Regions from separate parts of the Variovorax monticola genome, predicted to be linked through region 2. Evidence: predicted binding sites of a transcription regulator. Region 2 holds the regulator's gene; the other holds the start of a gene.
The links. The regulator FliA, encoded in region 2, starts transcription of late flagellar genes. The targets are predictions, from matches to a motif close to CTAAAGTTTNNNNNNNNNNNGCCGNTA.

Region 1 (6,436 bases), on a different contig from region 2:
CGGCGCGAGCGTCCTCGCGGGTCTGGCCGTCGGCGTCGTCCAGGTCGTCGGCCGACAGGGGCTGGCGGTCGTTCGTGTCGTCGTCGGCGTTGGTCGCGTCTTTTTCGCTGTCGTCTTCGTCGCCTGCATGGGCGGGCGCGTGCCGGGGGCTGCCCGCCATGTACTCCAGCGCGGCAGCCACGCTCAGGAAGCGGTCGCCGGCGGCCTGCTCACGCAGCAGCTGCACGGTCGGCCTGGCCCACGGTGCGATCTCGATGGTCTTCCGCAGGCTCTCCCAGGCCGCCAGGTCTCCGGGCTCGCAAGCGAGCAACTGGTCCATGGCCGGGATGGACGTGAAGTGGAAAGCCTTGTGCAGCACGACTGCCACCATCTCGGGCGCGACCTCCAGCATGTGAACCAGGAACGCGAGCTCGCTGCGCCGCTCGGCCAGCCGCCGCTCCAGCACGAAATGCCCCTCGGAGTCGTGGCGCATGTCGTCGAGTTCAGCCAGGTACGCGGAATTCAGGTTGTGGAAGAAGGGGGATACGTGCATCGAGACCTAGATGAGCCGGTGGAAATAGTCTGCCCAGATGCCGCGCGCGGTTTGCAGTGGATCGTCCAGCAGGTTGCGCTTGCGGTTGTTGTCGTAGGTCTCCCGCTTGGCGCTGTCGCCAAGGATGTCGTAGGCCTCCTGGGCAGCACGGAAACGTGTGGCGGCGTCCGGCGCAGGGTTGCGGTCCGGGTGGAGCCGGGCGGCTTGTTGGCGGTAGGCCTTCTTGATGTCCGCCGCACTCGCGCTGCTGCTGACACCCAAGGCGAGATAGTGGTCTTGCATGCGGTGCCTTTGTGAGTTGCGGGTGTCACGGCGAGCCGCAGAAGGGGTCGATTGTAGGCAGGGGGTGTGAGTTCGTGCCTCGCGAGGCCCTGATCTGGGGTTGATCGAGCCTGCAGTGACCGCTCAGCCTGTTTCGCACAGCGCGAGAGATGCCAATAAATACCAACTTTTGCTGACGACCGGATCGTCTCCCTCTTCGAATTCGACCGCGCCTTTGCTGTCTTTCGGCAACTTGAAAATTTTCATTTCTCATGAATGCCATTCATGAGATTAAGCGAGAAAGTTTGTGACTTTTTCTCGCTTGGGCAATGCTGATTCACTCAGACCAAACGTCGCTGTCGGCAACCAGCGGAAAGCCTCCCTCAAAATTGGAACTCACTAAAAAGGGAGAAGAAATTGAACCGAGAAAATACCAGCAACATGCCGCGCGCGCGACTGGTTGCCATTGCAGCCGCGGCTGCATTCATTTCCGCATGTGGCGGTGGCGGAGGAGGTCCGGAAGGATTTGCCACATTGCCGGTTTCACCCGCACCCGAACAGCCGGCCCCTGCGGTGGTAGACAGTTCGGCGCCGTGCTTCAACGAGGCCGATTTCCGCGAAGGCACGCTTCTGGAATTCGACGCAGTGAAGCCAGGAGCGGATCCCGCGACGGCCTCCTTCCACCGCAAGACCGTCACCGAGGGCCGCGAGGCGTTTGCCGGCGCCAATCCGGTTGCCTTCAACGTGGCTTCGGAAACTGTCGATTCGGCGCAGTATCGGCAAAGCACTGTCAAGAAAGAATACAAGGACTTTGCGAACGGCAACATCCTGCTCTACGGAAAGTCGGCAACCTACAAAAATACGATCGATCCGAAAGTTGCGGCCGCGTTCCCTTCCGTATTTCCTTCGGGAAATGCTTCTTACGTGACCCAGACCTATGAGCCGCCGTTCTCGTTTCCGGTCGACATCAAATCCGGTCAGGTCGTGAAGCAACAAACTTCTGTATCGAAAAAAGAGGTTCTCAACGGTCGAAGTGGCGCGACGACTTCCCTGCAAGCGAATGCCGAACTCACCTACATCGGCCGTGAAAAACTGGAAACCGCGATGGGCACATTCGATACGTGCAAGCTTTCGCTGAAGATGACAATTGGCGGTTCGGTGCTTACAAAAGAATTCGCCAATGAGTTCTGGGTGGCGGCCGAAGGCCCTTATCGAGGCCAATTCCTCAAGGGACTCGACCCGAAGGCGCCAATGGTCGTGACCAAGATGACCTACTCACCCAAGTAACGTCGCTGGCTTTTCTCTAGAAAACGGACCCTTCGGGGTCCGTTTCAGTTTCAGGCACACCTCGGGCTCGGTCTTGCCGAATCTGCAGAAACGGGTTGCCCCGACCACGCAACGCCTCTCGTCGACCCAACCGATGCTTGTGCGCCCCTACATTTCCCCCCGAACCTGCCGATAGTCCTTCATCCACACAACAACAGAGGACGTCCATGCTGACCGCCATCGGTGCTTCGAGCACAGCCGGAACAGGGAGCGGCACCGCCGCCGAAGTCGCGAAGATCCAGCGCCAGATCGTCGCTACGCAAAAGCAGATCACCGCCACGCAGAAGACCTTGGTCGAAACGCCCGAAGGCGATGCGCGCAAGGCGGTTCAGCAGCAGCTGGAGTCGCTCAACACCCAGCTCGCCATGCTGCAGGCGCAGCTGAAGGCGATTCAGGCGGCGGCGATGCAGAAAAGCGCGGAGCAGCAGATCGACGCCGTGAAGAACGAAACGGGATCGAGCAGCAGCAACAGCAACAGCGCGTTCCGCACCAACGCCAACGGCGTGCCCATCGGCGGCACGCTCAACGTCGAAGCCTGACAAGGCAAAAAAAGACGCTGCGGGGCCGGGCCAGGCCCAGGCCTCAGCCGCGCTCCGGCCACCGGTGCCGCGTGCCGCCCGAGCGCCGGTCGGCCTTTTCCGCGACGGCGCCCTGTGCCACCAGTTCGCTGCCGCGCTGTTCCAGGTGCCGCAGGCAACGCAGAAAGACATCGAGGTCGGCGGGCGCGATGCCTTCCAGCAGGCCGGTGTTCAGCCCCGCGATGCGCGGAAACAGCTGGCCGAAAAGCTGCTGGCCCGACGCGCTCAGGCGCACATGCACCTCGCGCCTGTCTTCCGAATCCTGCCGTCGTTCGACCAGCTTCTTCTCGACCAGGCTGCGCAGTCCGCGCGACGTGCGCACGCGGTCCAGGTGCAGGTTCGCGGCCAGCACGGACGAGGTCATCTCGCCTTCCTGCGCGAGCGTGGCGATCATTCCCCACTCGCGCCGCGTGATGCCGAAACCGCCCTCGACCAGCCGCGTGGCCATGCCGCTGCCCGCGCGCATGGCACGCGCCAGGCGGTACAGCAGCAGGTCGTCCAGGGAGCGGGGCGCGCGCAAGGCGTCTGCGTCGGGGAAAGCTTGCATACGGATGGGTTAACGGGCGGCAAGAGTGTGGTCCGCCCGCCTCGGCGAACAGGTGATGGATTAGATCAACTGTTTGTGCTTCCGTATAACTCGGTAACAAATTTGCACGAACAGCAACACAACGTGGCGGGTGATTCTCGCTGTGAAGACGTTGCGCGCGTGCCCATCCCCGACACCGACAACTGCCCGCAGGACACTTCATGCCCGCATTCTTTTCCAGGCGACAACTCATGGCATGGGGCGTGGCCCTGGCCGCTTGCGCTCCCGCCGCGCACACCGCCCACGCGCAGGCGCCCGCGCTGGACGGCCCGCTGACCCTGGTGGTCGGCTATGCGGCCGGCGGCAGCACCGACCGCATCGCGCGCCTGATCGCCGAGCGGCTGACGCCCAGGCTCGGCGTGAAGGTCACCGTGGAAAACCGTCCCGGCGAAGGCGGGCGGCTCGCGGCCAAGGAAGTGAAGCGCACGCCCGCGGGGCAGAACGTGCTGATGCTCGGCAACCCCGCCGTGATGGTGGTGGCGCCGCTGGTGTTCAAGGACGCCGGCTACGACCCCGACAAGGACTTCGTGCCCGTCTCGCAGGTCAGCAGCTACGACTTCGCGCTGGCGGTGGGCAACAAGCTGCAGCTCGACCGCGCGATGTTCCTGGTGGGCCGGCTGTGGGCACACCCCGAAGAAGCCGTTTTCGGCGTGCCGGCCACCGGCAGCCTGCCTCACTTCTTCGGCCTGATGGTGGGCGACGCGCTGAGCGTGCAGCCGCAGATCAAGGGCTACGGCGGCTCGGCGCCGCTGTCGGCCGACCTGATCGGGGGCAGCCTGCCGATTGCCATCGACACGCTCGACTCGCTCTATGCGCAGCACGTGGCAGGCAAGGTGCGCATCCTGGCCGTGTCGGGCAAGAAGCGCGCGAGCTTCGCGCCCAACATCCCGACCTTCCGCGAGGCCGGCATGAAGATCGACGCCGACGGCTGGAACACCTTCTTCGCGCCCAGCACGATGACGCCTGCCAAGGTGCAGCTGCTGGCCGGTGCGATCCACGACGTCATGAAAGACCCGGGCCTGCAGAAGGCGGCCGACGCGCTGTACATCACGTCCGTGGTCAGCACGGCGGCCGAGACCGCGCAGATGCTGAAAACGTATCGCCAGCAATGGGAGCCCGTCGTACGCCGCTCGGGTTTCCAGCCCTGACGCCGCGCCGATTCAGGCGGCCAGTGCCCGCATCTCGGCAATGAGATCGGCCTTGCCCTCGAAGCCGATGCCCGGCAGCGGCGGCAGCGTGACGTAGCCGTTCTGCACCTTCACGCCGTCGGGGAAGCCGCCGTAAGGCTGGAACAGGTCGGGGTAGCTCTCGTTGCCGCCCAGGCCCAGGCCGGCCGCGATGGCCAGCGACATCTGGTGGCCGCCGTGCGGAATGCAGCGCGAGGGCGACCAGCCATGCGTCTTCAGCATGTCGAGCGTGCGCAGGTACTCCACCAGCCCGTAGCTCAGCGCGCAGTCGAACTGCAGCCAGTCGCGGTCGGGCCGCATGCCGCCGTGGCGAATGAGGTTGCGCGCGTCCTGCATCGAGAACAGGTTCTCGCCCGTGGCCATCGGGCCGGCGTACACCTCGCCCAACTTCGCCTGCAGTTCGTAGTCGAGCGGGTCGCCGGCTTCCTCGTACCAGAACAGCGGGTACTGCGACAGCGCGCGGCCGTAGTCGACGGCGGTCTCCAGGTCGAAGCGGCCGTTGGCGTCCACCGCCAGCTGCCGGCCGGGCCCGAGGATCTTCAGCACCGACTCGATGCGCGCGCAGTCTTCGGCCAGCGTGGCGCCGCCGATCTTCATCTTCACCACCGAGTAGCCGCGCTCCAGGTAGCTGGTCATCTCGCGCTGCAGGCCTTCCACGCCCTTGCCGGGGTGGTAGTAGCCGCCCGCCGCGTAGACGAACACGCGCGGGTCGGGCGTGCCGGTGCCGTAGCGCTCGGCCAGCAACTGGTACAGCGGCTGGCCCGCGATCTTGGCGGTGGCGTCCCACACGGCCATGTCGATGGTGCCCACCGCCACCGAGCGCTCGCCGTGGCCGCCGGGCTTCTCGTTGATCATCATGCGGGCCCAGATCTTGTGCGGGTCCAGGTTCTCGCCGGTCTCGTCGAGCAGCGACGCGGGCTCGGCCTCCAGCAGGCGCGGCAAAAAGCGCTCGCGGATCAGCCCGCCTTGGCCGTAGCGCCCGTTGGAGTTGAAACCGTAGCCGATGACCGGCTTGCCGTCGCGAATCACGTCGGTGACCACGGCCACCAGGCTCAGCGTCATCTTCGAGAAGTCGATGTAGGCGTTTCGGATGTCCGACTTGATGGGGCGCGTGGACTCGAGGATGTTGACGATTTTCATGGTCGGTTTCGGGTGGATGAAAAAAAGGAAAAGAACGCGTTCAGCGGTGCAGCGACGAGCCGCCGCAGATGGCGACGTCCTGCCCTGTGATGGCGGCGGCCGGCGGCGAGAGCAGAAAGCCCACCAGCGCGGCAATTTCTTCCGGCTGGATCAGCCGGCCGATGGGCGGCAGGCGCGGCGCGCTGCCCGCGCGGGCCGGGTCCTGCAGCATCGAGGTCTGCGTGGCGCCGGGCGATACCACGTTGACGGTCACGCCCTGCGCCGCGACTTCCGCCGCCCAGCTGCGCGCGAGCGCGATCAGCGCCGCCTTGGTGGCGGCGTACTGGCCGCGACCGGGCAGGCCCTGCGCGACGCGGCTGCCGACGAACACCACGCGGCCGTGGCCGCGCGCGGCCATCGCGGGCACGAGCGCGTCGGCCAGCCGGGTGGCCGCGTCGACATGCAGGCGCCACATCAGCTCGCCGCCCGCATGGTCGAGCGCGCCCAGCAGGCCCACGCGCAGCACGCCGGCCGCGTGCACCAGCGCATCGGCGTCTTGCAGTGCGGCCGCCGTGCGCGCGATGGCATCGGCATCGCACAGGTCCACCGCCACATGCGCGAAGCCCGCGTGGGACAGCGTGGGCGCCGCCAGGTCGAGCCCGCTCACGCGCCAGCCTTCTTCGAGCAGCCGCGACGCGATGGCCCGTCCGATGCCGCCGCTGCTGCCCGTGACCACGGCATGCGGGGTGGGCTCATTCGACATGGATGTTGCCCTCCACGATGATCTTCTTCGAGCGTGCCATGTCCTCGGCCTGGAACTTGACGAAGTCGTCCACGCTGCCGGGCG
Region 2 (6,436 bases):
TGGTGGACCAGTCGCAGCAGGGCGAGCTGCTGGGCCGCATCAAGAGCATTCGCAAGAAGATCGCGCAGGAGGTGGGCTTCCTGGTGCCGGTGGTGCACATCCGCGACAACCTCGAGATCAACCCCAACACTTACATCATCAGCCTGAAGGACGTGGAGATCGGCCGCGGCGAGGCCTACCCGAACCAGTGGATGGCCATCAACCCCGGCCAGGTGACCGGCTCGCTGCCCGGCACGCCCACGCGCGACCCGGCCTTCGGCCTGGCGGCGGTGTGGATCGACGCCAGCCTGCGCCAGCAGGCGCAGGTGTACGGCTACACGGTGGTCGATGCCTGCACCGTGATGGCCACGCACCTGAACCACCTGATCCAGACGCACGCCGCCGAGCTGCTCGGGCGCCAGGAAGTGCAGCAGCTGCTCGACCAGATCGCCAAGACCGCGCCCAAGCTCACCGAGGACCTGGTGCCCAAGGTGCTGTCGCTCAGCACGCTGCACAAGGTGCTGCAGAACCTGCTGGACGAAGAGGTGCCGATCCGCGACATGCGCACCATCCTGGACGTGATGGCCGAGCACGCGCCGACCATCAAGGACCCGACCGAACTGACCACGCTCACCCGCCTGGCCCTGGGCCGCGCCATCACGCAGCAGCTGTTCCCGGGCGAGACCGAAATGCAGGTCATCGGCCTGGACGGCTCGCTCGACGGCGTGCTGCAGCAGGCGCTGACCAGCAGCAGCGGCATCGAGCCCGGCATTGCCGACAACCTGCTGCGCCAGGCGCAGGCCGCCATCGTTCGACAGGAACAGCTGGGCTTGGCGCCCGTGCTGGTCGTGCAGCACGCGCTGCGCGTGCTGCTGTCGCGTTTCCTGCGGCGCAGCCTGCCGCAGCTCAAGGTGCTTTCGCATGCGGAGATTCCTGACTCCCGCACCATCAAGATCACTGCCGCCATTGGAGGACGCGTTTGAATTCCCAGCAGACCGACGTGCGCACCACCGCACGCAAATTCGTCGCGGCCACCAGCCGCGAAGCCCTGAGACTCGTGCGCGAGGCGCTGGGCGCCGACGCCATCGTGCTCAGCCACCGCGTGGCGCCGGAGGGCGTCGAGATCGTCGCCATGGTGGAAGGCGACATGCAGCAGGTGGTGGGCGATGCCTCGCCCGTGAAGCCTGCGCCGCCCGCCGTCCCCGTCATGCCCGTGGTCGCTCCTGTGGCCGCAGTCGCGCCCGTTGCGGTTGCCGCGCCGGCCGCGCCCGTTGCACCTGTTGCACCTGTTGCAGCAGTCCCGCTCGCGGCGCGCCCCGTGCCGTTGACGCCAGTGGCGCCAGTGACGCCGGTGGTCCCGGCCGCGCCGGCCGACACGGTGATGAACGAGCTGCACTCCATGCGCGGCATGATCGAAGAGCAGCTCGCCAGCGTGGTGTGGAACGACAAGCAGCGCCGCGACCCCGTGCGCGGCCGCCTGCTGCGCACGCTGCTCGGCGCCGGCTTCAGCGCCAAGCTGTCCAAGGCCATGCTCGAGAAGCTGCCCACCGGCCAGAGCTACGCCGAAGGCATGGCCTACGTGCGCGCCGAGCTGATTCGCGCCGTGCCCGTGCATGAAGACGAAGACGCCCTGTTCGCGCAGGGCGGCGTGTATGCGCTGATGGGCCCGACCGGCGTCGGCAAGACCACCACCACCGCCAAGCTGGCCGCGCGCTGCGTGATGCGCTTCGGCGCCGACAAGCTCGCGCTGGTCACCACCGACAGCTACCGGATCGGCGCCTACGAGCAGCTGCGCATCTACGGCCAGATCCTCAACGTGCCGGTGTACGCCGTGAAGGACGCGGCCGACCTGCACCTGGTGCTGCAGGACCTGCGTGACAAGCACATGGTGCTGATCGACACCGTCGGCATGAGCCAGCGCGACCGCGCGGTGCCCGAGCAGATCGCCATGCTGGGACAGAGCCCGCGCCCGGTGAAGCGCCTGCTGCTGCTGAACGCCACCAGCCACGGCGACACGCTCAACGAGGTGGTGCACGCGTACCGCCAGGGCAACGAGCTGACCGGCTGCATCTTCACCAAGGTCGACGAGTCCACGCACCCGGGCGCGCTGATCGACACCGTCATTCGCCACCGCCTGCCGGTGCACTACATCTCCAGCGGCCAGAAGGTGCCCGAGAACCTGTTGCAGGCCGACCGCGCGCAGCTGGTGGACAGCGTGTTCCAGCCGCGCCAGCACAACGCGCTGTTCGTGCCGGCCGAGAGCGACCTGCAGGAAGAACCCGCGGGCGCCGGCCCGTCGGCACAGGTGGTGCAGGCGCAGGGCGAGACCGACCGCCTGCGGCTGAAGTACCAGAACCTGATCCGCGCCATGGCGCACGACGCGCAGGAGCTGGCCACCGCCGCGAGCGCGCTGTCCGGCGCGCAGATCGGCTTCGAGCGCGCGCGCGGCCTCTGGCGCCAGGCGGGCGACGCCGAGACCGGCCAGAAGGCCGTGCTGCAAGACCTCGCGGTGCATGCGCGCGGCGAAGTGGCCGCGGGTTGCGAGACCTACGTGCTCGCGCTGTCGGGCCAGATCGGCCTGCGCTCCAACGAAGGCGGCGACGCCTACGAATGCCACGGCAGCCTGCTGCTGTCGGACCGCACGGGCCTGCCGCTCGCCGCGCCCAACCAGTGGCTCGCCACCGCCGCCACGCGCGGCATGAAAGACCCGGCACGCAAGCCGGGCGCGCGCCAGGCGCCCTGGCTGCGCCAGCAGGACTTCGGCCATCGCACGATGGTGCATGTGCTCACGCGTCTGCCCGGCATCGAGGCCATGGTGCAGTGGCAGGCCGCCGGCCAGCGCTGGCTGGCGCGCGCGCCGGGCTCCACCGCCGTGATCGATTCGCGCACCGGTGCGCCCGACACGCTCGCCCGCCTGGACCTGGACCTCGAATTCGGCGAAGCCCGGCCGGTGCGTTTCCGCGGCAAGCCGGCGCTGCAATGCGAAGCGCACGTCGACGTGGTGCTGCGCTTCAACGCCGCCGCCGCGGCGGCGGGCATCGAGCGGGACGCCATGCCCGCGCTGCGCTGCGTGGCCACCCGCACGCTCGACGCGCGCACCGGCAACGTGCTGGCGCTGGGCTTCGCGCTGTCGAACGTCGGCACCGAAGTGACGGCGCGCCAGCTCGCGCAATGGCAAGGCTGGGCCAACGAGGCAGAGCCTTGCTTCCGCCTGCTGCGCGACGGCGTGCAGCTGGCGGGCGGCATCGGCGAGCTGGGCGACCCCGACAACATGAAGCGCCTGCTCATCGCCGGGCAAGTGACCACCACCGTGTGGCGCCTGCTGCACGCCGAGGGCGAATGGGCCGACCGCACGCGCGCACTGCTGGGCCAGCTGACGGCCCGCCCCGCGCGCAACGGACGGCTCATGAGCGGCAGCGCGCTGTATGCGGGCGTGGGCAAGCTCTTTTTGCTGCTGGAGGCACTGGGCACCGAATCGACGGCGCCCACGCAGGCGCCGCGTGCGCTGGAGCAACTGGGCCGATGAGGAGAACCGAATGAGCAAGCTGGTCGCCGACCAGGCGGACGGACTGCGGCGCCTGCTGGCGCCGAAGCCCACGCGCGTGGTGGCCGTGGCGGGCATGGGGCAGGGCGCCGGCGGCACCACCGCCGCCATGAACCTGGGCGTGGCCCTGGTCCAGCAGGGCAGGAGCGTGCTGCTGCTGGACGAACACTGCCCGAAGGAAGGCTCGGCCTGCGAGGTCTGGGCCATCGATCCGCTGGGCAGCCTGGCCGACGTGGCGAGCCAGCGGCTGACGCTGGACGGGGCCGACGTGCAGGCCGGCTGCGGCGTGCACGTGCTGCCGGCGCCGCCCGGCGTGGCGCCCGAGGGAACCGACCCGCGCGCGCTGTGGCCCGACGGCGTGGTCATCGTCGACGCGGCCTTCGACAGCGAGGGGCGCCTGTCGCCGCTCGCGCGGGCCGCGGACGACCTGCTGCTGGTGCTCAAGCCGCATCCGGCGTCGATCACCTCGGCCTATGCGGGCATCAAGAACCTGCACTACGCGCACGGGCTGAAGCAGCTGCGCTTTCTCATCAACGGCGTGGTCGATGTCGACGCCGCGCAGCAGATCATGAACAACCTTGCCAATGCCGGCAGCCGCTACCTCGCGCTGTCGCTGCTGCCCGCCGGCCTGGTGCGCTTCGATGCGCGCATTCCCGATGCGTGGCGGCTGAAGCAGACCATTGCCGAGGCCTTTCCCGCCAGCGCGGCCGCGGTGGACTTCCGGCGCCTGGCCGACGACATGGGCCGCTGGCCGTGGCGTGCGGCCGTGCCGCTGCAGGCCGCCTGACGCGCGGACCACCCCATCAACGGAACAAGGACGGCCGTGTACACCGCACAGGGAAACATCGAGAAATCGCACCTGCTGGCGCAGCATCAACCGCTGGTGCGCCGCATCGCGCTGCAGATGATGTCCAAGCTGCCCGCCAGCGTGGAGCTGGACGACCTGATCCAGGCCGGCATGCTGGGCCTGCTGGACGCGTCCAGCCGCTACCAGGACAACCGCGGCGCGCAGTTCGAGACCTTCGTCAGCCAGCGCATCCGCGGCGCCATGCTCGACGAGCTGCGTGCCAACGACTGGGGCTCGCGCGGCCTGCGCCAGTCGGCGCGCGGCGTGGAGAAAGCCATTCACGCACTGGGCCACAGGCTCGGGCGCTCGCCCACCGAAGGGGAGATCGCCAAGGAGCTGAAGATGGAGCTGGAGGCCTACCAGTCGCTGCTGCAGGAGATCCAGGGCTGCCAGCTGCTGTACGTGGAGGACTTCACCAAGGACGACGCCGACAACCCCTTCCTGGACGCCCATTCGCAGGAATCGCGCAAGGACGGGCGCGCCAGCAACGACCCGCTGGAGCAACTGCTGGAAAGCGGCTTCAGGCACCAGCTGGTCGACGCGATCGCGACCTTGCCCGAACGCGACCAGCTGCTGTTGAACCTGTACTACGACGAAGAGCTGAACCTGCGGGAAATCGGCGCGATTCTCGAAGTGAGCCAATCGCGCGTGTGCCAGCTGCACAGCCAGGCGATCAGCCGGCTGCGGGCGAAGCTGAAGGACCTGCTGTAGGCCCGGTGCCGGGCCAGTCGCTGTCGGCATCGAAGCGCCGCAGCCAGCGCGCGGAGGTGTCGGGGGTGAACATGTCGTCGCGCGCCACGTTGGGCGGGTAGCTCACCATCCACAGCCTTTGCAGGCGCACGGGCTTCAAGGTGTCGGCCAGTGCGCGCAGGGCCTTGGGAACCCCTTCTTCGACCGGGTACAGCGCGGGAGCCTCGCCGGCCTCGATCCACAGCCCGCGGCCGTCCATGCACGGCTGCACGCGCAGGCCCGGCACTTTGCGCAGCCGGCCCCGCAACGCATCCACACCCCCCAGCTTCGTGGCGAAGTCTCCGCACACCAGCACACCGAAGCTCGGTGTGCGCATGCCGTGCTCCAGGCTCATGCCGTCGGGCCTGCCGGAGCGCATGAAGAAGGGCTTGTCCACGTCGAGCCCGAGAAACCGCCGGGCCAGGGCGAACTCGGCCGCCTGCTGGAACGCATGGCGCTCCAGCACCGGCGGGCGTCCGATGCCCAGGCCCATATAGGCCTGAACCGGCTGCAGCCGTTGCAATGCGCCCAGCCACCAGGCGCGCAGTTCGTCCTTGCGTGCGTTCCAGAACGCCAGCGGAAAGTGCAGCGTGAGGTAGTCCAGGCCGGGCGCAGCCACGGCAAGGCGCGCGCGGCGGCACTGTGCGAGCGCCTGGAACTCGAACTGCGACGAGCTTTCCTTCGTCGGCGCATCGAAGGCTTCGAGCGAGACGATGTCGTCGGCATGCCTGAGGAAGTGGGTCTCGATGTCCGCCTGCGTGAGTGCCCTGCGCGAGACCGCGCCGCTGCGCAGCCCCATGTAGCGGGTCAGCGCGTGGCCGGTGAGCGCCTGGAACTCCTCGTGCAGCTGCGGGATGAGCAGGGCCAGCCGGCCCGCGTCGGCCTTGGAGCGGATGTGGAAGTAGGCCGAGGCGAACATGGCCAGCCGCCAGGTGGCGGGCGGTTGCGGCGCGCCCGACGCGTCGCTCGCAGGCACCGTCGCCGTGGCGCCGGCGTCGCTGCGCAGGGCATCGGTCCAGCGCTGGAGCTCGGGTGCGGGCAGGGGGTCGCTTTCGCCCATGCAGGGCACATGGAGAACGTGGAGAACGTGGAACCGGTCCCGGCCGAACATGTCGACGAGGGCCTGGCTCTGGTTGAGTCCCAGGGAGTCGGGGGTGAGCTTCAGTTCGACCGCGTGCGTCACCTGGGTGGCGCTGGGCGACGGGTGCCCCGGCGGCACGACCACCAGGTCGGCCGAGAGGCTGCCCTTCGGCTTGCGCCAGTGGCAGTTGCCCTTGCGCGCGGGCCGCGGCGCCGGCGTGCCGATGAAGGGCATGCCGTTGGCGGCATGGGCGAGC

Region 1: the regulator FliA is predicted to act here: its motif matches at 2,228-2,254, upstream of ACSFA5_RS28675 (FlxA-like family protein).

Annotation. Positions count from the first base shown of each region.
Region 1 is NZ_JBPJZP010000008.1:408,874-415,309, forward strand. It holds gene ACSFA5_RS28655 (hypothetical protein) at 1-532, opposite strand, end outside; gene ACSFA5_RS28660 (DnaJ domain-containing protein) at 539-814, opposite strand; gene ACSFA5_RS28665 (hypothetical protein) at 938-1,060, opposite strand; gene ACSFA5_RS28670 (DUF3108 domain-containing protein) at 1,211-2,080, shown strand; gene ACSFA5_RS28675 (FlxA-like family protein) at 2,287-2,658, shown strand; gene ACSFA5_RS28680 (MarR family winged helix-turn-helix transcriptional regulator) at 2,702-3,244, opposite strand; gene ACSFA5_RS28685 (tripartite tricarboxylate transporter substrate-binding protein) at 3,445-4,431, shown strand; gene ACSFA5_RS28690 (mandelate racemase/muconate lactonizing enzyme family protein) at 4,444-5,610, opposite strand; gene ACSFA5_RS28695 (SDR family NAD(P)-dependent oxidoreductase) at 5,651-6,352, opposite strand; gene ACSFA5_RS28700 (Bug family tripartite tricarboxylate transporter substrate binding protein) at 6,342-6,436, opposite strand, start outside.
Region 2 is NZ_JBPJZP010000003.1:558,391-564,826, reverse strand. It holds gene flhA (flagellar biosynthesis protein FlhA) at 1-962, shown strand, start outside; gene flhF (flagellar biosynthesis GTPase FlhF) at 959-3,505, shown strand; gene ACSFA5_RS13795 (MinD/ParA family ATP-binding protein) at 3,516-4,310, shown strand; gene ACSFA5_RS13790 (RNA polymerase sigma factor FliA) at 4,347-5,081, shown strand; gene ACSFA5_RS13785 (type VI immunity family protein) at 5,044-6,436, opposite strand, start outside.